Regions from separate parts of the Azospirillum sp. BE72 genome, predicted to be linked through region 2. Evidence: predicted binding sites of a transcription regulator. Region 2 holds the regulator's gene; each other region holds the start of a gene.
What was found. The regulator PhoB, encoded in region 2, activates phosphate uptake and scavenging genes when phosphate is short. The targets are predictions, from matches to a motif close to TNTCATAAAACTGTCA.
Positions count from the first base shown of each region.

Region 1: the regulator PhoB is predicted to act here: its motif matches at 2,600-2,615, upstream of ugpB (sn-glycerol-3-phosphate ABC transporter substrate-binding protein UgpB).
Region 3: the regulator PhoB is predicted to act here: its motif matches at 7,882-7,897, upstream of pstS (phosphate ABC transporter substrate-binding protein PstS).

Region 1 is NZ_JAVDTO010000002.1:951,991-962,345, reverse strand. It holds gene J2Y49_RS10580 (SprT family zinc-dependent metalloprotease) at 1-672, opposite strand, end outside; gene J2Y49_RS10575 (ATP-binding protein) at 943-2,544, shown strand; gene ugpB (sn-glycerol-3-phosphate ABC transporter substrate-binding protein UgpB) at 2,844-4,196, shown strand; gene ugpA (sn-glycerol-3-phosphate ABC transporter permease UgpA) at 4,421-5,305, shown strand; gene ugpE (sn-glycerol-3-phosphate ABC transporter permease UgpE) at 5,302-6,150, shown strand; gene J2Y49_RS10555 (sn-glycerol-3-phosphate import ATP-binding protein UgpC) at 6,176-7,240, shown strand; gene J2Y49_RS10550 (DUF1674 domain-containing protein) at 7,248-7,436, opposite strand; gene htpX (zinc metalloprotease HtpX) at 7,553-8,575, shown strand; gene J2Y49_RS10540 (exopolyphosphatase) at 8,675-9,607, shown strand; gene J2Y49_RS10535 (hypothetical protein) at 9,634-10,355, shown strand, end outside.
Region 2 is NZ_JAVDTO010000001.1:126,304-136,658, reverse strand. It holds gene J2Y49_RS00695 (NADP(H)-dependent aldo-keto reductase) at 8-1,051, opposite strand; gene J2Y49_RS00690 (FIST N-terminal domain-containing protein) at 1,080-2,231, opposite strand; gene J2Y49_RS00685 (arylesterase) at 2,238-2,858, opposite strand; gene J2Y49_RS00680 (ABC transporter ATP-binding protein) at 2,971-3,738, shown strand; gene J2Y49_RS00675 (FtsX-like permease family protein) at 3,941-6,466, shown strand; gene J2Y49_RS00670 (Bax inhibitor-1/YccA family protein) at 6,612-7,337, shown strand; gene J2Y49_RS00665 (SAM-dependent chlorinase/fluorinase) at 7,414-8,142, opposite strand; gene phoB (phosphate regulon transcriptional regulator PhoB) at 8,307-9,011, opposite strand; gene pstB (phosphate ABC transporter ATP-binding protein PstB) at 9,132-9,878, opposite strand; gene pstA (phosphate ABC transporter permease PstA) at 10,006-10,355, opposite strand, start outside.
Region 3 is NZ_JAVDTO010000018.1:2,465-12,819, reverse strand. It holds gene J2Y49_RS27750 (hypothetical protein) at 89-307, shown strand; gene J2Y49_RS27745 (TrkH family potassium uptake protein) at 352-1,812, opposite strand; gene trkA (Trk system potassium transporter TrkA) at 1,883-3,262, opposite strand; gene J2Y49_RS27735 (hypothetical protein) at 3,543-4,130, opposite strand; gene J2Y49_RS27730 (glutathione S-transferase N-terminal domain-containing protein) at 4,343-4,948, shown strand; gene J2Y49_RS27725 (methyl-accepting chemotaxis protein) at 5,255-7,852, shown strand; gene pstS (phosphate ABC transporter substrate-binding protein PstS) at 8,039-9,106, shown strand; gene pstC (phosphate ABC transporter permease subunit PstC) at 9,219-10,202, shown strand; gene pstA (phosphate ABC transporter permease PstA) at 10,207-10,355, shown strand, end outside.

The DNA of each region.
Region 1 (10,355 bases), on a different contig from region 2:
GAAACGCGGAGAGTGGTTCATCTCGCGCAGGTGCGCCACCTCGTGGCCGACGACATAGTCCAGCACCGGTTCCGGCGTCAGGATCAGGCGCCAGGAGAAGGACAGCCGGCCGGTGGACGAACAGCTGCCCCAGCGGCTCTTGGTGTCGCGGATGGTGACGGCGGCGACGCGGGCGCCGATGGACGCGGCCTTGACGCGGGCGCGGGTCGACAGCTCGCGCTTCGCCTCGGCCGCCAGGAAGTCGCGCACGCGGCGTGCCACATGCTCCGGCTGGCCGCCGACCAGCAGGGCGCCCTCCTCGATCCGGGTCGGGCCGCGCAGGGCAGGGTCATGGCGGATGACATGTTCGACGCCCAAATAAGGCACGCTGGCCCCGTCGGCGAAGGGCAGGGAGGGCGGCATCGCCGCCAGACGCGCCCGCAGCCAGCCGTCATGCCGGCCGACGAACTGGCGGGCGTCGGTCTCCGACACGCCGACCGGAACGACAACCTGCACCAACCCCCGCCCGGCATCGACGCGCAGGGTCATGCGGGTGGCGCGCGCACTCTCCCGCAACTCCAGCGGAATCGGCAGGCCGGAAATCTCCAGAGCCCGCGGCGGCTGGGGCGGCCGGGCGGCGGATCGCTTGCGTTTGCGCAAGAGGGCGGGGAGGGAAGGGCGGCGCTGCACCATGCCGTCTTATAGCGCGGCTTCGGCCGCATGCGAAAGCGTCCTCCCACCTTGGCGATAAAGGAGTTACGGCGCAGCCTCGGCTTAAAGCATTAGGGCCTTTGAACGAACCATAGGCTATGGGATCGACTGAGGTCACATTTGACACGATCGATCGGAGCACAAGATAAAGCAGAGGTAACGCGGTGGTCCCGCGATCCCCGTTTTCCCACAGTTCGGAACGCCTTTTCCTCTATCTTCGGACTTCCCCGCAGTTTTGCCGAGTACATGCCAATGCCTCTCATCCAAGGACAGACGCCGAGCCGCGCGGACTGGTTCGACGCGCTGCTGTCGGCCAACGACGCTCCACATGCGTTGCTTGGCGAAGACGGGCGCGTGCTCGCGGCGAACCGCGCCTTCGCCGAAGCTCTTGGACGTGTCCAGGATGCGGTCGAAGGGCGAACCCTGGCGGAGGGCGGGCTGCCGGCGGGGGCGGCGGACGCGATCGACGTGCTGCGGCGCCAGGTGCTGGCGACGGGCACGCCGGCGAGCGGTGCCGGACCGTTCCCCGGCCTTGGGCAGGCCGTGGCGCTGAACCCGGTGCGGGATGCCGGCGGCGCCATCCGCGCGGTGGCGCTGATCGCCGACGCGGGGGCGGCGGCCCTGGCGGAGGCGCGGGCGGAGGCTGCGCAGGCGCGTGCCGACGCGGAGCGCGCCCGCACCGCCAAGGGCAAGTTCCTGTCGGCGGCGAGCCACGATCTGCGCCAGCCCTTCCAGGCGATGCATCTGTTCCACCATCTGCTGATCGGCCGGTTGACCGATCCGGCCTCCATCGAGCTGGCGAACAAGCTGGAGCAGGCGATCGTCGGCGGCGAGACCCTGCTGCGGGCCCTGCTGGAGGTGTCGGCGCTGGAAGCCGGGCTGGTCACGGCCAAGCCGCAGACCTTCCCGGTCGACGAACTGCTCGCCAAGATGCTGGAGGAGTTCGGGCCGGAGGCGGAGGCCAAGGGACTGCGCTTCAACGTCCGTCCGCTCGATGCCCAGGTGGCCAGCGATCCCGTGCTGATGGAACGGCTGCTGCGGCCGATCCTGGCGAATGCCCTGCGCTACACCTTGAAGGGCGGCATCCTGCTTGCGGCGCGGCGGCGCGGCGACGCCCTGCGCATCGAGGTGTGGGACACCGGCGTCGGCATCGACCCGGCCAACCATGCCGTGATCTTCGAGGACTTCCATCAGCTCGGCAACCCCGGCCGCGACCGCAAGCAGGGGCTGGGGCTGGGGCTGGCCATCGTGCGCCGGCTGGCGCAGGTGCTGGGACATCCAGTGACGGTGCGCTCGAAGCCTGGCAAGGGCTCGGTCTTCGCGGTGGAGGTGCCGCTGTCCGGTTCCGACGGCGACCGGTCGGGCGACGATTCCGCCGACAGCGAACCGGAACCGGCCGTCGGAACGTCGGCTTCCGCCGCTCCGGCGAAGGCCGGCACGGTGCTGGTGATCGAGGATGACGCCATGCAGCTGGAAGGGATCGGCATGCTGCTGCGCGGCTGGGGCTATGCCGTCATCCCCGCCCGCGGCATCGTCGAGGCCTGCGCCGAACTGGACAGCGCCGCCGCCGCTCCCGATCTCGTGCTGTCCGACCTGCGCCTGTCGGGGCCGGAGACCGGCATCGACGCCATCCAGGCGGTGCGCGCCCGTTGCGGCCGGCGCGTGCCAGGCGTGATCGTGACCGGAGATACCGATCCCGACCGCCTGCGCAGCGTCGACCGCAGCGGCCTGCCGCTGGTCCACAAGCCTTGCGACCCCGCGGCTCTGCGCCGCCTGCTCAGCCGCAGTCTGCAGGCGGGGGCGGGTGCCGTTCCGGCGGGCGCATGGCGACCGGACGTCATCTGTTCGCGTTAGCCTTTCCGCGCCCACGCATTTTCGCTCCGCAACATTCCGGTTGGCCGGATTTTCACGTCGCAAAACCGTAATGCGGCGTCTTGACAGACCCGGTCATGCGTGGGCAGTGTGACGCTTAGAGCAACCAAACAATTTCGAAAGCGATCATCGGGTTATCAGTGCTTTTCGCAAGCGCAAACAAATGGCCGAACATATGGCCGCATGCGTCTGCCACCAAAACTTCACGAAAACGTCGCGGGAAGGCAACCCAATGCCCTCATGACAACCGCGCACCATACCGGGACAGGGAGACCCACCGCATGTTGACCCGCCGCAAGCTTGCCCTCCTGACGGGCGCCGCCACCACCACCGCGCTGCTGTTCGCCGCCCTTCCGGGGTCCGCGCTGGCGCAATCCAAGACGGTGATCGATTTCTGGCACGGCCTGCCGCAGCCGCTGGGCGGCCAGTTGGAGCAGGTCGTCAAGGGCTTCAACGACAGCCAGCAGGCGGTCCAGGTCAACGCCTCCTACAAGGGGGCGTATCCCGAGACGATGCAGGCGGCCATCGCCGCCTTCCGGGCCGGCAACGCGCCGCACGTCGTCCAGATGTTCGAGGTCGGGACCGCCACCATGATGGCGGCCGGCCCGGCGGTGAAGCCGGTCTACCAGTTGATGCAGGAGACGGGTGCGGCCTTCGACGCCGACGCCTACATCCCGGCGGTGAAGGGCTACTACTCGTCCAAGGACGGCAAGATGATGGCGCTGCCGTTCAACAGCTCCAGCACCATCATGTTCTACAACAAGGACGCTTTCCAGAAGGCCGGCCTCGACCCGAACAAGCCGCCGGCGACCTGGCCGGAGATGATCGAGGCGACGAAGAAGCTGAAGGCGTCCGGCTCGACCTGTCCCTTCACCACCTCCTGGCCGGTGTGGGCGCAGTTCGAACAGCTCGGCGCCATCCACAACACCCCGTTCGCCAGTCAGGCCAATGGCTTCGATGGCCTGAACGCCGAGCTGAAGGTCGACGCCCCGCTCTTCGTCAAGCATGTGCAGACGCTGATCGACATGCAGAAGGAGGGGCTGTTCAAGTATGGCGGCCGCGACAACAAGCCGGACGCCCTGTTCCCGTCGGGCGAATGCGCGATGATCCACGGCTCGTCCGGCCTGCGCAGCCGCACCACCAAGGAGGCGACCTTCGCCTGGGGCGCCGCCCCGCTGCCCTACTGGCCGGAATTCGCCAAGGACGGTCCGAAGAACAGCATCATCGGCGGCGCCGCCTTCTGGGTGATGACCTCGCCCAAGCGCACGCCGGCCGAATACAAGGCCGTGTCGCAGTTCTTCAGCTATCTTGCCAAGCCCGAGGTGGATGCCAAGTGGCACATGGACACCGGCTATGTCCCGGTGACGATGAAGGGCTTCGAACTGGCCAAGGCCCAGGGCTATTACGAGAAGAACCCCGGCGCCGACGTGCCGGCCGCCCAGCTGACCCGCACGCCCACCACCGAGAACAGCATGGGCCTGCGGCTGGGCAACCTGCCGGAAATCCGCAACATCATCCAGGAAGAGCTTGAAAAGGCCTTCCAGGGCCAGCAGGACGCCAAGCAGGCGCTGGACTCCGCGGTCAAGCGCGGCAACGCCGTGCTCCGCAACTTCGAGCGCGCCAACAAGGGCTGAGTTCGGACGTAATCTCCTGGGGATCCCCTCTCCCCCCGGGGAGAGGGTTTAGGGTGAGGGGGATGCGCGGCGAGGCTTTTTCGACAAGCGACGTCGTAGCTCCTCGCTCAATCCACCCCATGCATCCCCCCTCACCCCGACCCTCTCCCCGGGGGGAGAGGGGGAATTGGGGGGAGAGGGGGAACCCCCAAATGCGCGCCATCTAACCGACGAAAGACCATCCTTTGCAGCGTCGCGTGACATTCGACAGCCGGCTGCTGCCCTACCTGCTGCTCGCGCCGCAGGTGGCGGTGACGCTGGTGTTCTTCATCTGGCCGGCGGCCCAGGCGGTCTGGCAGTCGGTGCATCTGCAGGACGCCTTCGGCATCCGCAGCGAATTCGTCTGGTTCGAGAATTTCGAACATGTGCTGACCGACCCGAACTACCTCGACACGCTGAAGGTCACCATGGTCTTCAGCGTCGCGGTCACCGTGATGTCGATGGGCACGGCGCTGCTGCTGGCGGTGCTGGCCGACTCCAAGATCAAGGGCGCGCGCGCCTACAAGACGCTGCTGATCTGGCCCTATGCCCTGGCCCCGGCCGTCGCGGCGGTGTTGTGGATGTTCATCTTCAACCCCGACATCGGGTCCTTCGGCCGGGCGCTGAGGGCGCTCGGCTATGATTGGGACTACCGGCTGAACGGCGGGCAGGCGCTGTGGATGGTCATCATGGCCGCCAGTTGGAAGCAGGTGGCCTACAACTTCATCTTCTTCCTGGCCGGCCTGCAGGCGATCCCGCGCTCGGTGATGGAGGCGGCCGCCATCGACGGCGCCGGTCCGGTGCGGCGGTTCTGGACCATCACCTTCCCGCTGCTGTCGCCGACCACCTTCTTCCTGCTGGTGGTCGACATGGTCTACGCCTTCTTCGAGACCTTCGGCACCATCCATGCCCTGACCCAGGGCGGGCCGGGCAAGGCGACGGAGACGCTGATCTTCCGCGTCTACCATGACGGCGTGGTCAACAACGACCTCGGCGGATCGTCGGCCCAGTCGGTGATCCTGATGGTGATCGTCATCGCTCTGACCGCGGTGCAGTTCCGCTTCATCGAGCGCAAGGTCCATTACGCATGAAGCAGACCCGTTTGATCGACTTCGTGCCGCACATCGTCCTGATCGTCGGCGTGCTGGTCTTCGCCTATCCGATCTATGTGACGCTGATCGGCTCCACCTGGGATTCCGGCACCATCGGCCGCGGCGGTCTGCCGCTGTGGCCGGGCGGGGAGGGGGCGGCCAACTATGCCCAGGCCTGGGCGGGCGAGGCGGGCGCGCGCGCCAAATACACGCCCGTGCGCACCATGATGCTGAACAGCCTGATCATGGCGCTGGCCATCGCGTTGGGGAAGATCGCCATCTCGATCCTGTCGGCCTATGCGGTGGCCTTCTTCCGCTTTCCGCTGCGCATGGCCTTCTTCTGGCTGATCTTCATCACGCTGATGCTGCCGGTGGAGGTGCGCATCATTCCGACCTACAAGGTCGTCGCCGACCTAGGCCTGATCAACACCTATGCCGGGCTGGCGATTCCACTGATCGCGTCGGCCACCGCGACGCTGCTGTTCCGCCAGTTCTTCCTGACCATTCCGGACGAGTTGCTGGAAGCGGCCAAGATCGACGGGGCCGGGCCGGTGCGCTTCTTCATCGACGTGGTCCTGCCGCTGTCGCGCACCAACATCGCCGCGCTCTTCGTCATCCTCTTCATCTATGGGTGGAATCAGTATCTCTGGCCGCTTCTGGTCACCAGCAGCGGCGACATGGAAACCATCGTGACCGGCATCACCAAGATGATCGGCACCGGGGAATCGGCCAACGACTGGAACCTCATCATGGCGACCACGGTGCTGGCGATGCTGCCGCCGGTGGCGGTGGTGGTGTTCATGCAGCGCTGGTTCGTCAAGGGCCTGGTGGATAGCGAAAAGTAAGACGCGGACGAAGGAAAGAAGAACAATGGCAACCGTTGAAATCCGCGACGTCCGCAAATCCTACGGGCCGGTCGAAGCGATCAAGGGCATAGACATCGCGATCCGGGACGGCGAGTTCCTCGTCCTGCTGGGGCCGTCCGGCTGCGGCAAGTCCACCCTGCTGCGCATGGTCGCCGGGCTGGAGGGCATCACCGGCGGCGAGATCGCCATCGGCGGGCGGGTGGTCAACCATCTGGAGCCCAAGGACCGCGACATCGCGATGGTGTTCCAGAACTACGCGCTCTACCCGCACATGACGGTCTTCGACAACATGGCCTACGGCCTGAAGATCCGCGGCATTCCCAAGGCGGAAATCCGGGCCCGCGTCGACAAGGCGGCGGAGATCCTGGAACTGGGCCGCTTCCTCGACCGCCGGCCGAGCCAGCTGTCGGGCGGCCAGCGCCAGCGCGTCGCCATGGGCCGCGCCATCGTGCGCGAGCCCGCCGCCTTCCTGTTCGACGAGCCGCTGTCCAACCTGGACGCCAAGCTGCGCACCCAGATGCGGGTGGAGATCAAGCGGCTGCAGGACCGGCTGCGCATCACCAGCCTCTACGTCACCCACGATCAGGTGGAGGCGATGACGCTGGCCGACCGCATCCTGGTGATGAACCATGGCGTGGCCGAGCAGATCGGCACGCCGCTGGAGGTCTACCAGCGCCCGGCCAGCCTGTTCGTCGCCGGCTTCATCGGCTCGCCGCCGATGAACATTCTGGACGGCCGCATCGACGACCGTGGCGAGGCGGTGCTGCTGCCCGGCGGTCAGCGCCTGTCGCTGCCGCAGCCGCGCCCGACCGACGCCGGCCGGCCGATCAAGCTGGGCATTCGCCCGGAACATCTGGCCGCCGCGACGGACGGTTTCTCCATCGAGGTGGAGTTGGTCGAGGCGCTGGGGGCCGACACGGTGGTCTATGGCCGCCTGCCGGATGGCGAGGCGCTGCTGGTCCGCATGGCCGGCATTCCCACCGTGCGCGAGCGCGACCGTCTGACCGTCGCCCCGCAGACCGACGCCCTGCACCTGTTCGACGCGGTGACCGGGCGCCGGGTCGAGTAACCGGCGATCAGAAGTCCGAACAGCGCCCCTTGAACTCCCAATCGCCGTAGCGGGTCGGCTCCGGTCCCTTCGGGCCGCCGATCTCGCCGGGCTTCTGCTCGGGACCCTTTGTCTCCGTGGTGTCCGGAGTGGTCTGGTCGGTCGCCGGGTCGGCGGTGGTCTGCTGGGGTTTGGTCGGTTCGGTCATCATATCCATCGCGATACTGCGGGCATTCTGGCGGGCATCTTGAACGCCGGCCCGGGTCGGGTCCATATCTCGGGCATAGCTTGGAGCGGGGCGGGTTACCCCGCTTCGGCCCATCCTGAACCGATATGGCGACCATGACCAGCTATCTGAAGACCACCATTCTCCTTGCCGGCCTGACGGCGATCTTCATGGCGGTCGGCTTCCTGCTGGGCGGCAAGACCGGCCTGATCATCGCCTTCGTCGTCGCGCTGGGCATGAACCTGTTCAGCTACTGGAATTCCGGCGACATGGTGCTGTCGATGTACGGCGCCCGCGAGGTCGATGCCTATACGGCGCCCGAGTTCCACGGCATCGTCGCCCGGCTGGCGGAACGTGCCGGCCTGCCGATGCCGCGCGTCTACATCATCGAGAACGACCAGCCCAACGCCTTCGCCACCGGCCGCGATCCGGAGCATGCGGCGGTCGCTGCCACCACCGGCCTGCTGCAGCGCCTGACGCCGGAGGAAATCGCCGGCGTGATGGCGCATGAGTTGGCTCATGTGAAGAACCGCGACACCCTGATCATGACGATCACCGCCACCATCGCCGGTGCGGTCTCGATGCTCGGCAACTTCGGCCTGTTCTTCGGCGCCTCCAGCAGCGACGAGCGAGGCGGCAACCCGCTGGGCATGGTGGGGGCGATCCTGGCCGCCATCCTCGCCCCCATCGCCGCCACGCTGGTGCAGATGGCGATCAGCCGGACCCGTGAGTTCGAGGCCGACCGCATCGGCGCGGAAATCTGCGGCCGTCCCAACTGGCTGGCCGACGCGCTGACCAACATCCACAACAGCGCCAACCACATCCCCAATTATCAGGCGGAGGCGCACCCGGCGACCGCCCATCTGTTCATCGCCAACCCCCTGAGCGGAGCCAGCATGGCCAGCCTGTTCTCCACCCACCCCGACATGGGCGAGAGGGTGGCGCGGCTGCGCGCCATGGCGGCCCAGACCGGCAGCTTCGGCGGCGGCTTCGGCAGTGGCGGTTTTAGCGGTGGCTTCGGTGGCGGGCACACCCCGTCGCGCGACGGTCGCTCGCCCTGGGGCGCACCGCCGCAGGGTAGCGGCGAGGGCGGCTTCATGCCGCAGAACCGCCGCGGTCCCTGGGGCTGATCTCCGAAGCGGCCGCTGTTAAAGGATTGCGCGCCGGACGGGTGGACGACTACCCTTCCGGCCAGCGCTCAACCAAGACGGCCGCCAGGGGAAGCTTGCATGTCCGAAGTCGCGAAATACCGCCTCGTTACCCGGTCCGATTTCGATGGGCTGGTCTGCGCCGTCCTGCTGAAGGATCTGGGCATCCTCGACGAGATCAAGTTCGTCCATCCCAAGGATATGCAGGACGGCAAGATCGAGATCACCAACCGCGACATCACCACCAACCTGCCTTACGTCGAAGGCGCCCATCTGGTGTTCGACCATCACCTGTCGGAGACCATGCGCGTCGGCGGGAAGGCGAACCACATCATCGATCCCAAGGCGCCGTCCGCCGCCCGCGTCGTCTATGATTATTACGGCGGGAAGGAGCGCTTCCCCACCATCTCCGACGAGATGATGGCGGCGGTCGATCAGGCCGACTCGGCGCAGTACCAGCGCGAGGACATCCTCAACCCCACCGGCTGGACCCTGCTGAACTTCATCATGGACGCGCGCACCGGCCTCGGCCGCTTCCGCGAGTTCCGGGTGTCGAACTACCAGCTGATGATGGACCTGATCGACTACTGCCGCAGCCATTCCATCGAGCAGATCCTGGATCTGCCCGACGTGAAGGAGCGGGTGGAGCTCTACACCCAGCATGCCGAACTGTTCGTCGACCAGTTGAAGCGCTGCGCCACCGTGCGCGGCAACGTCATCGTGCTCGACCTCCGCCGTGAGGAGACGATCTATGCCGGCAACCGCTTCATGATCTACGCGCTGTACCCCGACACCAACGTGTCGATCCATGTGCTGTGGGGCCTGAAGCAGCAGAACACGGTGCTGGCCTGCGGCAAGTCGATCCTGAACCGCAGTTCCAAGACGGACATCGGCCCGCTGATGCTGCAATATGGCGGCGGCGGCCATCAGGCGGCCGGCACCTGCCAGGTCGACAACGACCGGGCGGAAGAGGTACTGGAGGCCATCGTCGCCCACATGCGGGCGGACGGCTGACACGTCACCGACCGGATCTTCAGCGATTGAGCGCCTTTCTTCCCTTCCCCGACGGCACCCTGTTCGACGCCGGCTGGCTGTCCGCCCTGTCCGACGACGTGCCGCGGGCCGAGGCGCTCGACCGCGCCCGCCCGGTGGTTGCCGAGGCCATCGCCCGCACCGATGCGGCGGGGGCGGCGGCGCTGGCTCGCATCGACGCGCTGGTGTCCGGGGCGGCGCTCGACGCCATTCCGGCCCTGCTGGCGGCCGAGACCGACGAGTTGCCGGAGGCCGCCGCGACGGCCGAACGCTCCATCCACGACCTGATGAGCCGCGTCGCCTACAAGCGGCGGGAGTTGATGCCGCTGTTCCCGGACCTGATCGAGCGGGTCGCCGCCGTCCATGCCGCGGCGGTGCAGGCCTGCGGCACGGCGCGCTGGCGGCTGATGGCGGCGCGCGCGCGGATGCAACCGGGCCGGCCCTCCAGCCCGATCCAGGGTGCCGGCACCCGCTATGTGAAGAGCGACCGTTTCGACGCCCGTGCCGCCGAAAGCCTGCCCGCCATCGACCGCACCCGCGCCGACCGCATCCTGAAGCGGCTGGGCGAGGCCCCGGTGCCGGACGAGCTGGAGCTTCGCCCGTTGGACGACGGCGATGATCTCTGGACCATCAAGGCCGGCGGGATCAGCCGCTTCATCCTGCGGGTCGAGCGCGACCGGCGGGGGCCGTTCTACATGGTGGAGGATGTCGGGCCGCAGGCGGCCGGGCA
Region 2 (10,355 bases):
CGGCGCTTTACGGACACGGATCCGGCATGCGGTTGTGCACGGCATCGATCTCCGCCATCACCTCCGGCGACAGGGTCACGTCGATGGAGTCGATGTTGGAGATCAGCGTCTCCATCGTCGTCGCCCCGATCAGGGACGAGGTGACGAAGGGTTGCTGCACCGTGAAGGCAATGGCCATCTGGTTGGGTGCCAGGCCGTGGCGGCGGGCGATGTCCAGATAGGCCTCCGTCGCCGCGTCGGCGTTGACCGTGGTGTAGCGCGACGGCCGGTGGTCGAGCGCGCGGCGGCTGCCCGGCGGGATGGCGCCGTTCAGGTATTTGCCGGTCAGCGTACCGGCGGCCAGCGGCGAGTAGGCGAGCAGCCCGACATCCTCGCGCAGGGCCATCTCCGACAGCCCGTTCTCGAAGGTCCGGTTCAGCAAATTGTAGGCGTTCTGGATCGAGGCGACGCGCGGCAAGCCCGCCACCTCGGCGGCGTGCAGGTGGCGCATCACGCCCCATGGGCTCTCGTTCGACAGACCGACATGGCGGATTTTGCCCGCCTGGATCAGTTCCGCCAGAGCCGCCAGCGTCTCCTCGATCGGCACGCCGTCATGCTGCGGCTTGTGCTGGTAGGTGCGGACGCCGAAGCGGTTGGTGACGCGGTCGGGCCAGTGAATCTGGTAGAGGTCGATGTAGTCGGTCTTCAGCCGCGACAGGCTGGCCTCCACCGCCGCGAAGAGGTTGGCGCGGTCCAACCGGGACTTGCCATCGCGCACCCAGCCGAAGCCACCGGCCGGCGCGCCGATGATCTTGCTGGCGAGGATCACCCGGTCGCGCTTGCCGCGCGACTGGAACCAGCTGCCGATCACCTCCTCCGTCTTGCCGTAGGTATCGGCTGTGGGCGGGATCGCGTACATCTCCGCCGTGTCCCAGAAATTGATGCCGCGGTCGAGCGCGGCGTCCATCTGGGCATGGCCTTCGGCCTCAGTGTTCTGGCGGCCCCAGGTCATGGTGCCCAGGCCGATGGCGCTGACCGACAGGCCGGTGCGGCCAAGCGGACGATACTGCATCCGGAACGTTCCTTATTCGAAATGATCTTTACAGAAACAGCGTCAGCACGCCGGTATAGCCATAGAGCCGGTTGTGCGACACTTCGCCCGACGCGAAGAAACCCGTCAGCGGGATGTCGCCGAAGGTCTCGCGGATCATCGACAGCTCGGCATTGGCGGCGCCGAACAGGCCGGGACCGCGGGCGATGCAACTGACATACACCGCTCCCTTCGGCGTCGCCTTCACCCGTTTCTTGAGGCTGTCCAGCATCCGGCGCATGTCGGCGGCGGCGGTCTCATGATCGCGGCGGGTGAACATCACCGGCTGGCCGGTCGTCACCCGTTCGGCGATGGAGATCCAGCCGGCGCGAGGGTCGATGGCGATCAGGTCGCGGACCAGATAGTCCTGGGTGTCGGACCCGGCAATGGGCAGCCCGGCGCAGATCAGCCCGGACACCTGCCGCAGGTCGGCGGCAAGCTCCGGACCGATGTCCTCCTTGAAGACGTCCAGCGCCGGACGGCCGTCGATCTCCAGGATCACGTTGTCGTCGCTGGCGGTGACGGTGCGGGTCGGCCCGATGGGGCGGCAGCCCTGGGTCAGGGCGGTGGCGACCGGCAGGTTGGGCGCGAACAGCACGCCCGACACGCCGCCGTCGGCGACCGGATCGGCGTCCTCGGCCCCGGCGGCGATCTGCGGAAACTCCCCGCGCGAGGCGGTCAGGCCGCCGACCAGGAAGACGCCGGCCTCCTCTGACAGGCGAGACACCAGCCCGGCCATGTCGGCATGGTGCGGATCGACATGGACCAGCGCCAGCGCCGCGCCATGCTTGTCCAGCCAGCCGCCGGCACTGTGGTGCAGGGGCTCCAGCCCGTCGGTCAGGGTGGGGAACAGGCGGAAGCTGTCCTCCGGCAGGCGGGCGGCCATGATCGCCAGCCCCGGCTCGTCGAACAGGGCGTCACCGTTCGCCATCACGCCGATGCCGGCGGTGCCCACCCAATGGCGGATGCCGGTGATGCCGCGCAGCAGGGTGACGATGCTGGTCGCATGCTCCGCCAGCCCGTCGGTCAGGTAGAGGAAGCCCAGGTTGCAGCCGGCGACCGGCCCCAGCTTGTCCAGGCAGGCCTTGACCGTCGGTCCCCACTCCGCCCCGGCGGCGCAGGCGGCGTGAAAGCGGGTGTCGCTGTCCAGGGTAACGGTCATGATGGGTCAGCCTCCGGGTTTTTCGGTAGTCTTCTGGATCTGCGGCAGACTGTCGAGCAGGGCGGTGACGGACGGCAGGATGCGCTCCACGATCGTCGCCACGCCCTGGGCATTGGGATGCAGCCCGTCCTGCTGGATCAGCGACCGTTCCAGCGCCACCCCGTCGAGGAAGAAGGGGTAGAGCGGCAGGTCATAGCTCTTCGCAAGGTCGGGATAGATGGCGTTGAACTTGTCGGTATAGGGCTTTCCCAGGCTGGGAGAGGCGTACATGCCGGCCAGCAGGGTCGGAATCCTGCGATCCTTCAGCGTCTTCAGGATGACGTCGAGGTTGTCCTTCGCCTGTGCGGGATCGAGCCCGCGCAGCATGTCGTTGGCGCCCAACTCCACGATGGCGGCGTCGGGCTTGTCGGCCAGCGCCCAGTCCAGCCGCGCCCGGCCGCCGGCGGTGGTGTCGCCCGACACGCCGGCATTGATGACGGTGACGCTGTATCCCTTGTCGGCCAGCGCCTTTTCCAGCTGGCGGGTGAAGCCCTGCGGTTCCGGCAGGCCGTAGCCGGCGGTCAGGCTGTCGCCCAGCGCCAGCAGCTTCACCGGCTGCGCGGCGTCAGCGCGGGTCGGAACGGTCATCGATACCCCTGACGCAAAAACGAAGGCGAGCGCGGCGCCGATGGCGCCCATGTTGAAAGCCCGGCGGGTCGAGCCATATGGCGATGGTCCGTTCCGCTTGTGCGAGAGTCGCATGTCCAAAGTCCAATCCTCTGCAACGTCGTCCACTTCCATCGCCCGACCCATCCATGATTCCATCGTGGAACTCGACGACGTCCACTTGAGATTGGACAGCGGTGCCGGGCCCGTCAACATCCTGCGGGGCGTGAATCTTCAGGTGGATGCCGGGGAGCGGGTCGGCGTCGTCGGCCCCAGCGGCTCCGGCAAGTCGACCATGATGATGGTGATGGCCGGCCTGGAGCGCCCCAGCGGCGGCACCATCCGCGTTGCCGGACAGGAGCTGAACCGGCTGGACGAGGACGGCTTGGCGCGCTTCCGCCGCCAGCATGTGGGGATTGTCTTCCAGGCTTTCCATCTGGTGCCGACCATGACGGCGCTGGAGAATGTCGCCATCCCGCTGGAGTTCGCCGGGGTCGCCGACGCCTTCGACCGCGCCCGCATCGGGCTGGAGCAGGTGGGCCTGGGCCACCGCATCCACCATTACCCCGGCCAGCTTTCGGGCGGCGAGCAGCAGCGCACGGCGCTCGCCCGCGCCTTCGTGACCGAGCCGTCGCTGCTTCTGGCCGACGAGCCGACCGGCAACCTCGACATCGACACCGGCGCCACCATCGTGAAGCTGCTGTTCGATCTGGCCGAACGACGCGGCACGACGCTGGTGCTGATCACCCACGACCCGAGCCTCGCCGCCCGCTGCGACCGGACGGTCCGGCTGGCCGACGGCCGCATCGCCGACGACGGGCAGGCGGCACGGCGCGCAAGGCTGCAGGCGGCGGGGGAGTGAGGGGGATGGAAAGAACGTTTGCGGTGGGTTCTCCCTCTCCCCCCCGAGGAGAGGGTCGGGGTGAGGGGGGGGCACGGCGTGGCGTAGCCTGGTACGCGACACCCTCGTCACAGACACACTCCTCGCCATGCATCCTCTTCACCCTAACCCTCTCCCCGGGGGGGAGAGGGGATAGGCGCGGGCGCGGGGGGAGGGCAACGCGATGACCAACCTCACCCTCGCCCTCCGCCTTGCCCGGCGGGAGCTGCGCACCGGACTGAAGGGCTTCTGGGTCTTCCTCGCCTGCCTTGCCCTCGGCGTCGCCGCCATCGCCGCGGTGCAGTCGGTGTCGAGCGGCTTGCTCGACGGGCTGGCCAATGACGGGCGCTCCATCCTCGGCGGCGACATCGCGTTGCGGCAACTCTACAGCCCGCCGGCCGACGAGCAGATGGCGGCGCTGACCGCCGGCGGCCGGGTCTCGACCTCTGCCGAGATGCGGGCGATGGCCCGTGCCGACGACGACGTCCGCTCTTCGCTGGTCGAGTTGAAGGCGGTCGACGACGTCTACCCGCTCTACGGCACAGTCACCCTGGTGGGCGGCGGCGACCTGCGGGACGCGCTGGCGCAGAAGGATGGCCGCTGGGGTGCGGTGATCGAGGCGAGCCTCGTCGACCGGCTGGGCGTGAAGACCGGCGACACCATCCATGTCGGCGAGGGCGCCTATCGCGTCGCCGCCGTGCTGGACCGCGAGCCGGACCGCGCCTCCTCCAACGCCTTCTCGCTGGGGCCGCGCCTGATGGTGGCGCTGCCGTCGCTGTCGGGCACCGGGTTGCTGCAACCCGGCAGTCTCACCTGGTGGAGCGCCAAGGTGGCGCTGCCGCCGGAAACCGACCTGAAGGCGTGGCAGGAGAACCTGCGCACCCGCTTTCCCGACGCGCCCTGGCGGATGCGCGACTACACCAACGCCTCGCCGCAGATCGAGCGCTTCATCGACCGCATGACGCTGTTCCTGACGCTGGTCGGGCTGACGGCGCTGCTGGTCGGCGGCGTCGGGGTGGGCAATGCGGTGCGCAGCCATCTGGACTCACGCGCCCGCACCATCGCCATGATGAAGTGCATCGGCGCGCCGGGCGCGCTGGTGTTCCAGCTCTATCTGGCGCAGATCCTGGCGCTGGCCCTGCTGGGCATCGTCATCGGGCTGGCGCTGGGCGCCGTTGCGCCGCTGGCGCTGGGACGGCTTCTCGACGGCGTGCTGCCGGTGTCCGCCCAGATCGGCGTCTATCCCGGTGCATTGGCGCTGGCCGCCCTCTATGGCGTGCTGACGGCGCTGACCTTCTCGCTCTGGCCGCTCGGCCGGGCGCGGGAAGTGCCGGCCGGCGCCCTGTTCCGCGACGTGATCGCCCCGGCCGCCGGCCGGCCGCGCATGCCCTACACGCTGGCGATGATCGCGTCGGCGGTCGCGCTCGCCGGACTGGCGGTGCTGACCGCCCATAACAAGATCTTCGCCCTGTGGTTCGTCGGCGGCTCCATCGCCACCTTCATCGCCTTCCGCGCCGCGGCGGCGCTGGTCACCTGGGGCGCGAAACGCGTGGGCCGTGTCCGTCGTCCGGGATTGCGGCTGGCGCTCGCCAACCTGCACCGGCCGGGCAACCCTACGGCGGCGGTGGTGCTGTCGCTCGGGCTCGGCCTGACGGTGCTGGTCGCCATCGCGCTGATCCAGGGCAATTTCTCCCGCCGGGTGTCGGAGACGATCCCGCAGGACGCCCCCAGCTTCTTCTTCGTCGACATCCAGCGCGACCAGTTCGATCCCTTGCGCGACCTCGTCACCGGCATCCCCGGCACCAGCGCCTTCGAGGCGGTGCCGAGCCTACGCGGCCGGATCGAGCGGGTGAACGGACAGGACGCCGAAAAGGCGCTGGTCAACCCGGAGCAGGCCTGGATCCTGGCCGGCGACCGCGGCATCACCTATTCGGCGACGTTGCCGAAGCATTCCACCGTCACCGCCGGTAGCTGGTGGGCGGCCGACTATGCCGGCCCGCCGCTGATCTCCATCCACCAGAGTGTCGCCGAGGCTTTCGGCATCGGCCCCGGCGCCACGCTGTCGATCAACATCCTGGGCCGCAGCATCGAGGCCACGGTCGCCAACATCCGCGCCGCCGATTTCAGCAGCATGGCGATCAATTTCACCATGGTCTTCGCCCCCGGCACGCTGGAAGGCGCACCGCAGACCTGGGTCGCCACGGTCCGCGCCACGCCGGATGCCGAAACGCAGGTGCAGCGCGCCGTACTGCAGCGCTTCCCCAACATCACCATGGTGCGGATCAAGGACGCGCTCGATACGGTGTCGGAGATGCTGGGCCATATCGGCACCGCGGTGCGCATCGTCGCCGGCATCACGCTCGCCGCCGGCACGCTGGTGCTGGCCGGGGCGGTGGCAGCCGGCCATCGCCGCCGGGTCTACGACGCGGTGGTGCTGAAGGTGCTGGGGGCGACGCGCGGCGACGTACTGCGCGCCTTCCTGCTGGAATACGGGTTGCTGGGCCTGCTGACCGCGGTCATCGCCGGCGGCATCGGCACGCTGACCGCCTGGGCGGTGCTGCGCTTCCTGATGCATTGGGAGTGGAGTTTCCTGCCGTCGGCGGTGGTCACCACGGCCTTGCTCAGCACGGCGATCACGCTCGCTTTCGGGTTCTATGGTACTTGGCGGGCATTGGGGCAACCGTCCGCGCCATTGCTTCGCAACGAGTGATTCCCTCGGCAGAAAGCGGTAGCAAAAACGAAACGTGAAAGCTTTTTCATCTTGGAGAACCGCTGCCGATTCCTATTGAACCGATTTGCGGACTCGCCAATATGTCATGGCGACGGGATCACCCTATTCCACCGAGGAAACCAACATGGCAGACCCGACCTATAACCGCTTCGCGACCGCAGGCCGCGCGACAGATCGGGGATACTTCGACGAAGGCCTGCGCCAGCACATGCTGCGCGTGTACAACTACATGGGCGCCGGCCTTATTCTGACGGGCCTGGTCGCCGCACTGGTGTCGTCCAGCCCGGCCATGATGGCGGCCATCTTCGGCACTCCGCTGAAGTGGGTGGTGATGCTGGCCCCGCTGGCGTTCGTCATGGTGCTGTCCTTCGGCATCCAGCGCCTGTCCTTCGCATCGGCACAGATGATCTTCTGGGCTTACTGCGGCGCGATGGGCCTGTCGATGTCGGCCATCTTCCTGGTCTTCACCGGGGCGTCGATCGCGCTGACCTTCTTCGTCACCGCCGCGACCTTCCTGGCGATGAGCCTGTACGGCTACACCACGAAGGCCGACCTGTCGAAGATGGGCTCGTTCCTGATGATGGGCGTCATCGGCCTGGTCATCGCCGGCTTGGCGAACATCTTCTTCCAGTCGCCGGCCCTGCACTTCGCGATCTCCGCGATCGGCGTGCTGATCTTCACCGGCCTGACCGCCTACGACACCCAGTCGATCAAGGAAAGCTACGCCGAGGGCTACGATCACGAGAGCACCGGCAAGCTGGCCCTGATGGGCGCCCTGACGCTCTACCTGGACTTCATCAACCTGTTCCAGTTCCTGCTGCAGTTCCTGGGCCAGCGCAACAACGACTGAGCCTGAAGACGCCTGATCGGACAAGCATCAGCCGCCCGGAAGCACCCGCTTCCGGGCGGTTTTCTTTTGCGTCCATTCAGGACTCCATCGTCACCGCATCGCCGAGCCTGAGGCCGAGCATGCGGTCGGCCCGCCCGCGGTTGACGGCGATCTCTGCCAGCCCGTTGGAGTTCCCGTACCACAGCGGCTCCCCCGGCCCGACCGCGCCGAAGGTGCGGGCATGGACGATGCGGGTGCCGGCGGCGCTCAGCACCGCATCGGCGGGCAGGGCGGATGCCCGCATGCCCGTCATGGCGTTGCCATAGACATCGACATAGACGATGCGCGCCAGTTCGTCGGGCCAGTCGGGACGGTCGATGGCGGCACGGGGGAGCGGGCTGCGCTCAACCGGCCGGCCTGTGGCGAGGCTGGCGGCGACGGGGGCGAACAGGTCGCGGCCGTGGAAGCTGGCGGACAGCCGGTCCGGAATCCAGTCGATGGTCCAGGCGTTTAACGACGTTGCGCGGCGGGCGGTCAGGGCGAACAGGCCGTTGTCGGGGCCGACGAACCAGCGCCCATCGGCCTCCACCATCACCGGCCGCCGGTCGGTGCCGACACCCGGATCGACGACGCAGAGAAAGACGCTGCCGGTGGGAAAGGCCGCGGCGTAGGCCGCCAAAAGGTAGGCCGACAGCTGTGGGTCGAAGGCGGGAGCGTCGGCGAACAGGTCGATGACGGGGACGGTTGGCGCCTGCTGCGCCAGCACCGCCTTCATCTGGCCGGTGTAGGGGCCGGAGAGGCCGAAGTCGGTGAAGAGCAGGATCATGGGGGAAGTGTAGCGCTGCCGGGCGGGGTATGTCAGGGGGGACGTTGGACCCCCACCTAACCTCCCCCGCTGGGCGGGGGAGGGACTGCCGTCGCCCACCCGCACAAGCACTCATCTTCTCCCCGCCCAGCGGGGGAGGATCAAGGTTGGGGTATAACTTTCCCTCACACCGACTTCGTATCCAGCGCATACCCCGCCGACCGGACAGTGCGGATCAGGTCCAGCTCGTCCACCTCGTTCATCGCCTTGCGCAGGCGGCGGATGTGTACGTCGACCGTACGCGGCTCGACGTACACATCATGGCCCCACACCAGATCGAGCAGCTGTTCGCGCGAGAAGACGCGGCCGGGATGCTGCATGAAGTGGCGCAGCAGGCGGAATTCGGTCGGGCCGAGATGTACGTCCCGGCCGTTGCGACGTACGCGGTGGGCGGCCAGATCCATCGTCACGTCGGCGAAGGTCAGCACCTCGTCCGTCATGCCGGGCGACGCACGGCGCAGCACCGCGCGCATGCGCGCCACCAGCTCGGTTGGGGAGAAGGGCTTGGTGATGTAGTCGTCGGCACCGGAATTCAGGCCGCGCACCCGGTCGCCTTCCTCGCCGCGGGCGGTCAGCATGATGATCGGGATGTCGCGGGTCTTGGCGTTGCGGCGCAGCTGGCGGCAGACCTCCAGCCCGCTCATCAACGGCAGCATCCAGTCGAGCAGCACGATGTGCGGCGTCTGTTCGCCGGCGGCCAGCAGAGCCTCCTCGCCGTCGCTGGCGGTGGCGACGCGGAAGCCTTCCTTTTCCAGGTTGTACTTCAACAGCGTCAGAATGTCGGCCTCGTCCTCGACGACCAGGACGAGCGGCTTCAGGGCCGCGTTCATGGAGGCTCCGTTCACAGCGCGCGTCTCGACGTTAACCGGCATGGGACAGCCTTTTCAACAAAGGAGGGAAGGGGCGCAAAAATCAGGCAGGGCTCAAGGGCGGGGCTCGGGGCAGGGCTCTCAGCCGTATCGGCCGGTGATGTAGCCCTGGGTGCGCTCGTCGCGCGGGTTGGTGAAGATTTCCTCGGTGTCGTCGCACTCCACCATCTCGCCGAGATGGAAGAAGGCGGTGCGCTGCGACACGCGGGCGGCCTGCTGCATGTTGTGGGTGACGATGACGATGGTGTAGTTGGCCCGCAGCTCGTCGATCAGCTCCTCGATATGGGCGGTCGCGATGGGGTCGAGCGCCGAGCAGGGCTCGTCCATCAGGATCACCTCGGGGCTGACGGCAATAGCGCGGGCGATGCACAGCCGCTGCTGCTGGCCACCGGACAGGCTGGTGCCGGGCTCGCGCAGGCGGTCCTTCACCTCGCCCCACAGGCCGGCGCGCTTGAGGGAGGTTTGCACCACCTCGTCCAGTTCGTCGCGGCCGGAAGCGAGGCCGTGGATGCGCGGGCCATAGGCGATGTTGTCGTAGATCGATTTCGGAAACGGGTTCGGCTTCTGGAACACCATGCCGACGCGGGCGCGCAGCTGCACCGCATCAACGGCCTTGCCGTAGACATCCTCGCCGTCCAGCGCGATCCGTCCCTCGACCCGGCAGCCCTCGACGGTGTCGTTCATCCGGTTCAGGCAGCGGAGGAAGGTCGACTTGCCGCAGCCGGACGGGCCGATCAGCGCCAGCACCCGGTTCTCGTGGATGTCGAGGTCGATGCCCTTCAGCGCTTGCTTGGCACCGTAGAACACCTTCACCCCACGGGTGGTCATCTTGGCCGGCAGGTCGGCGCCGGAACGCTGCCCAGGGTGTTGACCGGGGCGCTGGTCGCCGCGAGGCCGCAGCTTCAGCTGGCCCGGAATGCCGCTCGGGATGCCGCTTGTAATGCTCATGGGGCGCTCACCACCGTCTCTCGAAAATCTTGCGCAGGATCACGGCCGTCCCGTTCAGCAGGATCAGGACGCCGAGCAGGATCAGGATCGCCGCCGAGGTGCGTTCGGTGAAGGCACGCTCCGGGCTGTCGGCCCACATGTAGATCTGAACGGGCAGCACCGTGGCGCTGTCGGTCAGCCCGTGGGGCACGTCGACGATGAAGGCGACCATGCCGATCATCAGCAGAGGCGCCGTCTCGCCCAGCGCGCGGGCCATGCCGATGATGGTGCCGGTGAGGATGCCGGGCATCGCCAGCGGCAGCACATGGTGCAGAACCGTCTGCAGGGGCGAGGCGCCGATGCCCAGCGCCGCCTCGC
Region 3 (10,355 bases), on a different contig from region 2:
GCTTTCGGCGGATTTGAGCCGACACCAGCCGAGCGGCGCCGGGAATCCACTTCCCGGCGCCCCCGGCCAACCGACGGAGAAAGCAAGGATGGCGAACGCCAGCAAGAAGCACATGAGCCCCAGCGGACAGGGCAAGGGCACCGGAACCGGCGCCACCACCGACCTGCCGGCCGGTTCCATCGGCGACAACGCAGTCCTGTCGAACCGCGACAAGTCCCGCCATTCCGACGCCCGCGGGCTGGACAGCAAGACCGTGCAGACCGAACAACTGCAGGATCACGCGGCCAACCGCAATCCGGACGAATAAGCGCGGAAAGGGGCCGGTCCCGGCCGGCCCCTCACGTGCGCCGCTCAGCCCCGCCAGAACTGGGGCATGAACAGCACAAGCACGGTGAACAGCTCCAGCCGGCCCAGCAGCATCGCCAGCGACAGCAGCCATTTCGCCGAATCCGGCAGGGACGAGAAGGTGCCGGCCGGACCGATGATGTCGCCCAGTCCCGGCCCCACATTCGCCAGCGCGGTCACCGCGGCGCTGGCGCTGGTGATGAAGTCCAGCCCCAGGGCCATCAGCGCGATGGTGATCACGCTGTAGGCGGTGAAGAACAGCGCGAAGAAGACGATCACCGATCCCAGCACGTCGTCGTCCAGCTGCCGGTTGCCGTACTGGCGCGGGAAGACGCCGCGGGGATAGATCAGGTGGAGGAAATGGGTGCGCAGCACCGTCACCATCACCTCGAACCGGAAGATCTTGATGCCGCCGGCGGTCGAGCCGGTGCAGCCGCCGATGAAGGTCAGCCCGAAGAACACGCCGACCGCAAGATTTCCCCATTGGCTGTAATCGGTGTAGGCATAACCGGTGGTCGTGACGACCGACACCACGTTGAAGGCCACCAGCCGCAGGGCGTCGTGGAAATCGTGCCCGTGCTTCAGCGCCAGCCAGATGCTGAGCGGCAGAATCACCGCGGCCAGGAAGCCCAGATATGTGCGCACCTGGCTGTCCTTCCACAGCGCGTCGCGCTGGCCGGTCAGGGTGCGGACATACAGGACGAAGGGCAGGCTGCCCAGCAGCATGAACAGCGTCACCAGCCAATGCAGGACCGGGCTTTCGAAATGCCCGATGGAGCTGTCGGATGTGGAGAATCCGCCGGTTGACAGGCTGCTCAGCGCATGCACCACCGCCTCGAACGGGGTCATCCCGGCCAGCCAGTAGCAGACCCCGCAGATCGCCGTCAGCCCGGCATAGACCGCGACGATCGCCTTGGCGATCTGCTGGGCGCGCGGCAGCACCTTCTGCGACCGGTCGGAGGATTCGGTGCGGAACAGCTGCATGCCGCCCACCCGCAGCGCCGGCAGAACCGCGATGGCGACGCCGATGATGCCGATGCCGCCCATCCATTGCAGCAGCGCCCGCCACAGCAGGATGCCTTCCGTCGTCCGGTCCAGCCCGACCAGGACCGTCGATCCGGTGGTGGTCAGTCCCGACATGGTTTCGAAGAAGGCGTTGGCGTAGTTCAGCGAGAGATCCGGAAAATGGCCGAACTGGAAGGGCAGGGCGGCGAAGGCCGCGGTGCTGGTCCAGGTCAGCGGCGTCAGCAGGAAAGCCTGCCTCAGCGACAATCCGCCATGCAGGGGACATCGGGTGCCGAGCGCCAGCGCGCCGCCGCAGGCGCCGGTGAAGGCGGCCGAATAGAGGAATACCCCGGCGTCCGGATTGCCATAGGCGAAATCGACCGCGGCCGGGATCAGCATCGTCGCGGCAAGCGCCAGCAGCACGATGGAGACGATGAACAGGATCGGCCTGAAATTCGGCATGATGTCTCTGGTCAGGGGAATGGGCGGCGGCGGGCAGGGATTGACGTGTCGGGCAGGGCCGTACGGCCGATCAGAAAAACTCCAGCCCGACCGCGAACAGCTTTTCGACCTTGCGCACCAGATCGGCGGTGGCCATCACGATGACGCGGTCATGCGGTTCGATCGCCGTCTGGCTGGTGGGGATGATGACCTCGTTGCCGCGGACCAGTGCGCCGATCATCATGCCGGCCGGCAGGCCGATGGACCCGATGGGGCCGCTGACCGCGCGCGAGGTCTCCAGCGCCTCGGCTTCCACCACCTCGCCGAAATTGTCGCCGATGGTCTGCACCGCCGCGACCCGGCCGCGCCGGACATGGCGCAGGATCGAAGACACGGTGACCGCCGCCGGGTTGACCACCACGTCCATCCCCAGCCCGGCGACGATCGGCGCGTAGGACGTCTTGTTCAGCAGCGTGATCGCCCGCCCGCAGCCGGCGCGCTTGGCCAGCAGCGAGGTGAAGACGTTGGTCTCGTCGTCGTTGGTGACGGCGACGATGGTCTCGGCCCGGCCGACCTGCGCCTCTTCCAGGATCTCGTGGTCCAGCGCGTCGCCGTTCAGCACGACCGTGCTGGAGCGCAGCGAGCGCGAGATCAGCTCCGCCCGGGCCGCGTTGCCCTCGATCATCTTGATGGAGATGCCGCGCATGTGGCGCTCGACGATCTGCGCCAGGTTGAAGCCGACATTGCCGCCGCCGGCGATGACCAAACGGCGGGCCGGCGCCTCTGTATGGCCGAACAGGGCGACGACGCGGACGATGTCGGCGGTGCGGCACACCAGATGCACGTCGTCGCCCAGCCGCAGCTGGTCGTTCCCCTTGGGCACGAAGCCGGCGCCGTCGCGGAAGACCGCCAGCACGGCCGCGCGCACGTCCGGGAACATCTCGGTCAGGCGGCGCAGCGGCGTGTTGAGCAGGGGCGAGCTGTTGGTGCAGTGGACGCCGATCAGGTGCACCTTGCCGTCGGCGAGCGGCACCATCTCGAACGCGCCGGGGGAGCGCAGGCGCCGCGCGATGCTGTGGGCGATCTCCACCTCCGGCGAGATGACGACGCTGATCGCCAGATGCTGTGCGGAGAACATCGCCGACCATTCCGGCTGCAGATAGGCCTGCTTGCGGATGCGGGCGATGCGCAGCGGGATGTTGAACACCGAATGGGCGACCTCGCAGGCCACCATGTTGACCTCGTCGGAATGGGTGACGGCGATCAGCATGTCGGCATCCCGTGCGCCCGCCTGGGCCAGCACATCCGGGTGCGAGGCATAGCCGACCATCCCGCGCACGTCGTGGCTCTCGTCCATCCGCTGCGCCAGCTCGGTCGAGGTGTCGATCACCGTGATGTCGTTGTCTTCCAGCGCGAGGTGCCGCGCGATGCTGGCCCCGACCTGCCCCGCCCCACAGATGATCACCTTCATGCGCTTGCCCCCCGGCCTGTCCACGATGCACTCCGGCCCAACCGGCCAATGTCAGCAAATGACGGCAAAGGCGAAGCGTTGCAAGCCAAAGCGGATCGGCCATGGCGGGTCGATGGACGGAAAGACCCGCCAGTGCAGGGGCCGGGCAGGTCGATGATGAAAGTTCACACCGCTGGCGCGGGCTCTGGTGGACCGGCGCCCGTTCACGTTGCATGTGCGGCAATGGCGTGCCAGCCATCGCTTTGCAAGCATGGAGAAGGCGCCGATAAAATACGAAAGATCAACGGAATCGAAAAGGCAGGCGAAATCCCATCTTTGCTGTGTTGAATCCAGCTTTCCGGAAATCTTTTTCCAGCAACTCCAGAGATTTAAGTCCCTTGATCACGTAGCTTTCCGACCGATCTACCTTATCCGGAGTGAATGTCCTGAACGGAATGGAGCCGCTGTCTGTTTGGATGTTCATAAGTGCGAAATTGAGTATTAGGTCGTACATGCTGGGAGATGGATGGTTGCCCAGCTGACTCTGCCGATCATTCCTGAGCTTTCCCACCCACGTCTTGCGGCTGATGTAATATTTGGACGCTTCATTGATATAGTCGATTTTGTTTCTGAATCCACCCGTCCCGTCGGACTGCAAATTCATTGCCCCCCAATTGAATTGGGTTGCTTTCTTGGTATCTGGATCAAGAAGCCATTCGTAAATTACCTGGGATTTCGCTTTCGAAGGAGCCTGCTGAAATTGCTCGAGGCAGGTCACAAAAACGATATCCGGGAGGATAAATCCCAGTTGCGCCCCCCATAGGTAAAACAGTGGGCGTTCATTTATGCTTGTCGCTTCTTTGGCAAACCGCTCGAATGCAAGAGCCATGATGTCTTAACCGCCCCTCCTGGCAGATCGATCTGGCGAGGTCCGACTGGCGAAATGGACTACCTCTATGGAGGACAATACCTCAAATTGCAGGCTTTATACAGCCCCTGGACGCTCATGGCTCCCCCTGCCGGGGGGTTCGGTGGCAGGATATGGAATGGAGCCTCCGTCAACCGACAAGAACGAAGGCCGACACTGTCGAAGGAACGTCCATGTTGAAACTGCGCTGGAGCCCCACCTCGCCCTATGTGCGCAAGGTGATGATGGTCGTCATCGAACGCGGGTTGGAGGATCGGGTGGAGCGGATGGCGACCGATCCGTGGTCGGCCGACACCGACCTGCCCAAGGAAAACCCGCTGGGCAAGGTTCCCGCCCTGACGCTGGAGGATGGCACCACCCTGTTCGACAGCCCGGTCATCGTCGAGTATCTCGATTCGCTCGGCGACCGGGCGCCGCTGTTCCCGCCGGCAGGGCCGGCACGCTGGACCGCGCTTCGGTTCCAGGCGATCGCCGACGGCATCTGCGACGCCGCCATCCTCCGCCGGCTGGAGTCCATGCGCTCTGACGGCGAAAAATCGGAAGGCTGGATGGAACGCCAGCGCAAGGCGGTCGCCCGCGCGCTCGACCTGCTGGAGGCCGACGCGGCGGCGCTGGCCGGCGAGGCCACCATCGGCACGCTCGCCGTGCTGGCGGCGCTCGGCTATCTCGATTTCCGTTTCGGCCACGAGGATTGGCGCGAAGGCCGCCCGGCGCTTGCGTCCTGGTTCGACAAGGCGGCCGACCGCGACAGCCTGCGGCGCACCGCACCGCCGGTTTAACGTCCGCAACAAGACGAATGCTCTGCCCTGAAGACGCGTAATAAAGCGGCGCCCCACACCAGCGGGCGCCGCTTTTGCTTCACAGCGCTGTTTACGTTCGATTCACCATGACTGGCCAATGGTCGGCCATCGACCATCGTCCGGACCGGCGATTTCGCGGGCGCAGCGATATTTCGATTGTGCGTCGCGAAAACTTCATCGAAGCGTCACCCAAACATACAAAGAGAGGGGCTACCCATGGCGTCGGCCGGCCTGCGGAGAACCGCGGGTCCGGTGCGGACAACCTCCAGACCACGGGTGGCCCACATGGCAGATCGCGCCGACCAGCGCCGGCGATCCGGCATCAAGTCGAAAATGCTGATCGCCTTCGGCACAGTGGCGGCACTGCCCTGCATCGCGGCGGTCGTCGGCTGGATGTCCTACGGCGCGGTCCGGGGCCATGTCGCCGACATCACTGGAACGCAGGTGCCGGTGCTCAGCGCCGCGCATGGCCTCGCCACCACCACGGCGCGGGTGCTGGCGCTGGGGCCGCTGATCGACGCCGCGTCGTCCGAGGAGGATCTGGCCCGGCTGCGCAGTGCCATGGCGGCGCAACGCGCGGAACTGGACGGTCAGCTCGCCCGGCTGGCCGATGGACATGGCGATATCGGCCGCATGGGCGAACTGGCGGCCACCGCCCGTTCGCTTCTGGGCACCATCGACGCGCTGGGCGCGGCGACCGGCCGCCGGCTGAGCCTGCAGGAACAGCGCAGCGCCCGGCTGGCGGAGTTGAGCGACGCCCATGCCCGGCTGCTGGCGGCGCTGAAGCCGGACATGCAGGCGTCGCGTGAACAGCTTGCCCAGGCGATCGCCGCGATGGTGGAGGCGACCTCGCAATCCTCCGAGGCGATCGGCGGCGAACTGGGGCAGACGGTGATCCCGCTGTTCCAGCTGCGCGGCGCGGAGGCGGCGCTGGCCAAGGCGCTGCTGATCGGCGCCTTCGAGACCGACCGGTCCAAGGTGATGTCGCTGTCCACCGACTTCGATTCGGCGCTGTCCGACCTGCAGGGCGCCCTGCGCCCGCTGGCGAAGAGCGAGGCGGCCGCTCCCGTCGTCGCGGCGATCAACGAACTGGCGGCATATGGTGACGGCGACAAGAGCGTCTACACCCGCCGCGTCCGCCAGTTGACCCCCGGCATCGGGGAAGCGGAAGCGCACAAGCTGGCGGAGGCCCAGGCCGCCGCGGTCGATGAGATCGTCCGGCTGGACCGCGACGCCAACAGCCGCATGCTGCCGCTGATGCTGAATTCCCGCGGGCGCATCGCCGAGGCCGGAAACGCCATCGCGGAGCGGATGCAGGATCTCTCCACCAACGTGGTCCCGGAGGCTCAGCACCGCTACACCGTGCTGAGCGGCCTGATGGCCGACGCCAACCTGCTGGCCGGCAAGCTGGCCGAGGCCGGCAATGCGGAAACGCCGGCCCGTCTGGCCGCCGCGCGCCGCACGCTGGACCCGCTGGCCGCGACCATCCGCAAGTCCCTGCAGGACGCGCAGGGCGATCTGGGCACCGAGGTCAGCCGGCTGGCCGACCGGCTGCTGGTGCTGGGCTTCGGCGACGACGGCATCCTGGCGTTGCGCGGCGGCGAACTGGCGGCCTATGCCGAGAATGCCGCGCTGATCGACAGCAACCGCAGCACCGGCGCCGCCCTGACCGCGATGGTCGACGGGCTGGTCCAGTCGGCCGAGCAAGCGACCGCCGCCGGCGCGTCCGCCGCCCATGCCGCGCTGGAGCGCACCAACCAGGTGCAGATCCTGCTGGCGACGGCCGGTGTGCTGCTGGCCGGGCTGATCGTCTCCCTCTATGTCGGGCGCCGCGTCGTCGGCCGGATGGAGGCGCTTGCCGACGCCATGCGCCGGGTAGCCGGCGGCGACCTGACGGTGGAGCAGAAGGCCGACGGCAACGACGAGATCACCGACATGGCCCGCGCCCTGTTCGTCTTCATCGCCAACGCCCGCGCCATGGAAGAGGCGCACGAAAAGGTGGAGGTCGAACGCCGCAACGCCGCGTCGGCCCGCCGGACCAGCATGCTGGAGATCGCCGACCAGTTCGAAAGCAACGTTCTGAGCAGTGTCGAGACGCTGGCGGACGCCGCCCGCCAGATGGCGGCGCGCGCCCGCTCGCTGACCGACATCGCCGCCAACGCCAACGACCGCGCCGAGGCCGCGATGCAGCTGTCCGGCGAGATGGCGGCGGGAATCCAGCAGGTGGCGACCGCCGCCTCGGAGATCTCGCAGTCGATTGCCGAGATCAGCAAGCGCACCGGCGAATCGGCCCGCATCATCGGCGACACCGCCGCCGGGGCGGAGCAGGTGAAGGCCACCGTCGCCGATCTGTCGAGCACGGCGGGGGAGATCGGCACCGTGGTCGGACTGATCGACGAGATCGCCGGCCAGACCAACCTGCTGGCGCTGAACGCCACCATCGAAGCGGCGAGGGCAGGGGAGATGGGCCGCGGTTTCGCGGTGGTCGCCGGGGAGGTGAAGGCCCTTGCCGGCCAGACCGCCCAGGCCACCGCCGAGATCGCCCGCCAGATCGCCGCGACACAGGCGGCCAGCCGCCAGACGGCGGAGGTGGTGGCGACCATGACCGGCAGCGTCCAGCGCATCGAATCGAATGCCTCGGCCATCGCCACGGCGGTGGAGGAGCAGGCGACCATCACCTCCAGCATCGTCGACAGCTCCCACCGGGTCGCGGTGGGCACCCAGGCGGCGTCAGACCATGTCGCCGGCCTGTCGGAAGCCGCGGCCAAGGTGCGCGCCCAGGCCGGCGACGTGCTGCAGGTTGCGGAAAGCCTGTCGCACGAGGCGACCAGCCTCGGCTCCGCCGTGCATCTGTTCCTCCAGGAAATCCGGGCGGCGCGATGACCATCGCGAAGCCGGCAAGATCGGGTCGGTTTCATAAAACTGACACGTAAACAAAACAAACCCGTCACCAGCGGTGGCTATGGTCACCGCGACGAAGAAGGCGGGTTACGACCTCCGGCGAAGGCCGGGATTTTCCCAAACCCAACGACACCGTCCAAACCTATCGGGAGTTTTGCCGTGAAAACCATGACCTCGGCGTTCGTTCGTTGCGCCGCCTTCGGTGCCCTGGCCGTTCTGTCCGTGTCGGTCGCCCCGCTGTCGGTCGCCTCGGCCGCCGACATCTCCGGCGCCGGCGCCACCTTCCCGTACCCGATCTATGCCAAGTGGGCCGACGCCTACAAGAAGGAGACGGGCACGGGCCTGAACTACCAGTCGATCGGTTCGGGCGGCGGCATCAAGCAGATCAAGGCCAAGACGGTCACCTTCGGCGCTTCGGACATGCCGCTGAAGCCGGAAGAGCTGGAACAGGCCGGCCTGATCCAGTTCCCGATGATCATGGGCGGCGTCGTTCCGGTCGTGAACCTGAAGGGTCTGAAGTCCGGCGAGGTCAAGCTGTCGGGCACCGTTCTCGCCAACATCTACATGGGCGAGGTCACCAAGTGGAACGACCCGCAGATCAAGGCGCTGAACCCGAACGTCAACCTGCCGAACACCGCCATCGCGCCGGTGTACCGTTCTGACGGGTCGGGCACCAACTTCCTGTTCACCGACTACCTGTCGAAGACCAGCCCGAAGTTCAAGACCCAGATCGGCGCCAACACCTCCGTCCAGTGGCCGGCCGGCATCGGCGCCAAGGGCAACGAAGGCGTGGCCAACATGGTCAAGCAGACGGACGGCTCGATCGGCTACGTCGAATACGCCTACGCCAAGCAGAACAACATCACGTATCTCGGCCTGCAGAACAAGGACGGCAAGACCGTCGTTCCGAAGATCGAGGCCTTCCAGGCCGCCGCGGCGAACGCCGACTGGGCCAACTCCAAGGGCTACTACGTCATCCTGACCGACGAGCCGGGTGCGGAGAGCTGGCCGATCACCGGTGCCAGCTTCATCCTGATGTACAAGAACCCGCAGGATGTCGCGACCTCGGCCGAAGCGCTGAAGTTCTTCGACTGGGCGTACAAGAGCGGCGCCAAGATGGCCACCGATCTGGATTACGTGCCGATGCCGGAGGCGGTCGTCTCCTTGGTCCAGAAGACCTGGTCGCAGTCGATCCAGGCCGACGGCAAGCCGATCTGGACCGCGTCGGCCAAGTAACCACGGCCAACCCGACCCCGGGATGCGCCGTCAGACGGTGCGCCCCGGGGGCATGATCCGCCGGTGGGGACGGAAATTTCGCCGCCCCCACCGCACGCCTCACGGAGCGGCCATGACCGAGATCGCGCTGACCTTGACCGACGCACACGCTTCCACCGCCCGACGGGCCCGCCGCCAGCGCCTGCAGGATGCGGCTTTCCGCAACGCCACGCTCTTTTTCGCGCTGCTCGTCCTGTTCATCCTGGGCGGCGTCACGGTTTCTCTCATCGACGGCGCGCTTCCGGCGCTGCGCGCGTTCGGCTTCGGGTTCGTCACGACCGAAGTCTGGAACCCGGTGTCGGAGGAATTCGGCGCGCTCGCCCCCATTTACGGCACGCTGATCACCTCGGTCATCGCCATGGCTGTCGGCATTCCGGTCAGCTTCGGCATCGCGCTGTTCATCACCGAGATGTGCCCGGCCTGGCTCAAGCGACCGCTCGGCGTCGCGATCGAGCTGCTGGCCGGCATCCCCAGCATCATCTACGGCATCTGGGGCCTGTTCGTCTTCGCCCCCTTCATGCAGTCGACCATCCAGCCCTTCCTGATCTCCACGCTGGGTCAGATCCCGGGCATCGGCAACCTGTTCATGGGCCCGCCCTACGGCATCGGCATCCTGACCGCCGGGCTGATCCTGGGCATCATGGTGCTGCCCTTCATCACCTCCATCACCCGCGACGTCTTCGAGACGGTGCCGCCGATGGTGCGCGAATCCGCCTATGGGCTGGGCGCCACCACCTGGGAAGTGGTGTGGAACGTGGTGCTGCCCTACACCCGCACCGGCGTGATGGGCGGCGTCATGCTGGGGCTGGGCCGCGCGCTGGGCGAAACCATGGCGGTCACCTTCGTCATCGGCAACGCGCACCGCATCAGCTCCTCCATCATGGCGCCGGGCACGACGATCTCGGCCTCCATCGCCAATGAGTTCACCGAGGCGGTCGGCGACGTCTACACCGCCTCGCTGGTGGCGCTGGGCCTGATCCTGTTCCTGATCACCTTCGCCGTGCTGTCGATCGCCAAGCTGATGCTGCTGCGCCTGCAGCGCCAGGCCGGAGTCTGAGGCCATGAGCATGTCAACTTCCGCGACGCTGGCCGCTCCGGCCGGCGGCCTGTACAACCGCCGCCGCATCGTCAACAAGGTGGCGCTGACCCTGGCGCTCGGTGCGGCCGGCTTCGGCCTGTTCTGGCTGGTCGCCATCCTGTGGACGCTGCT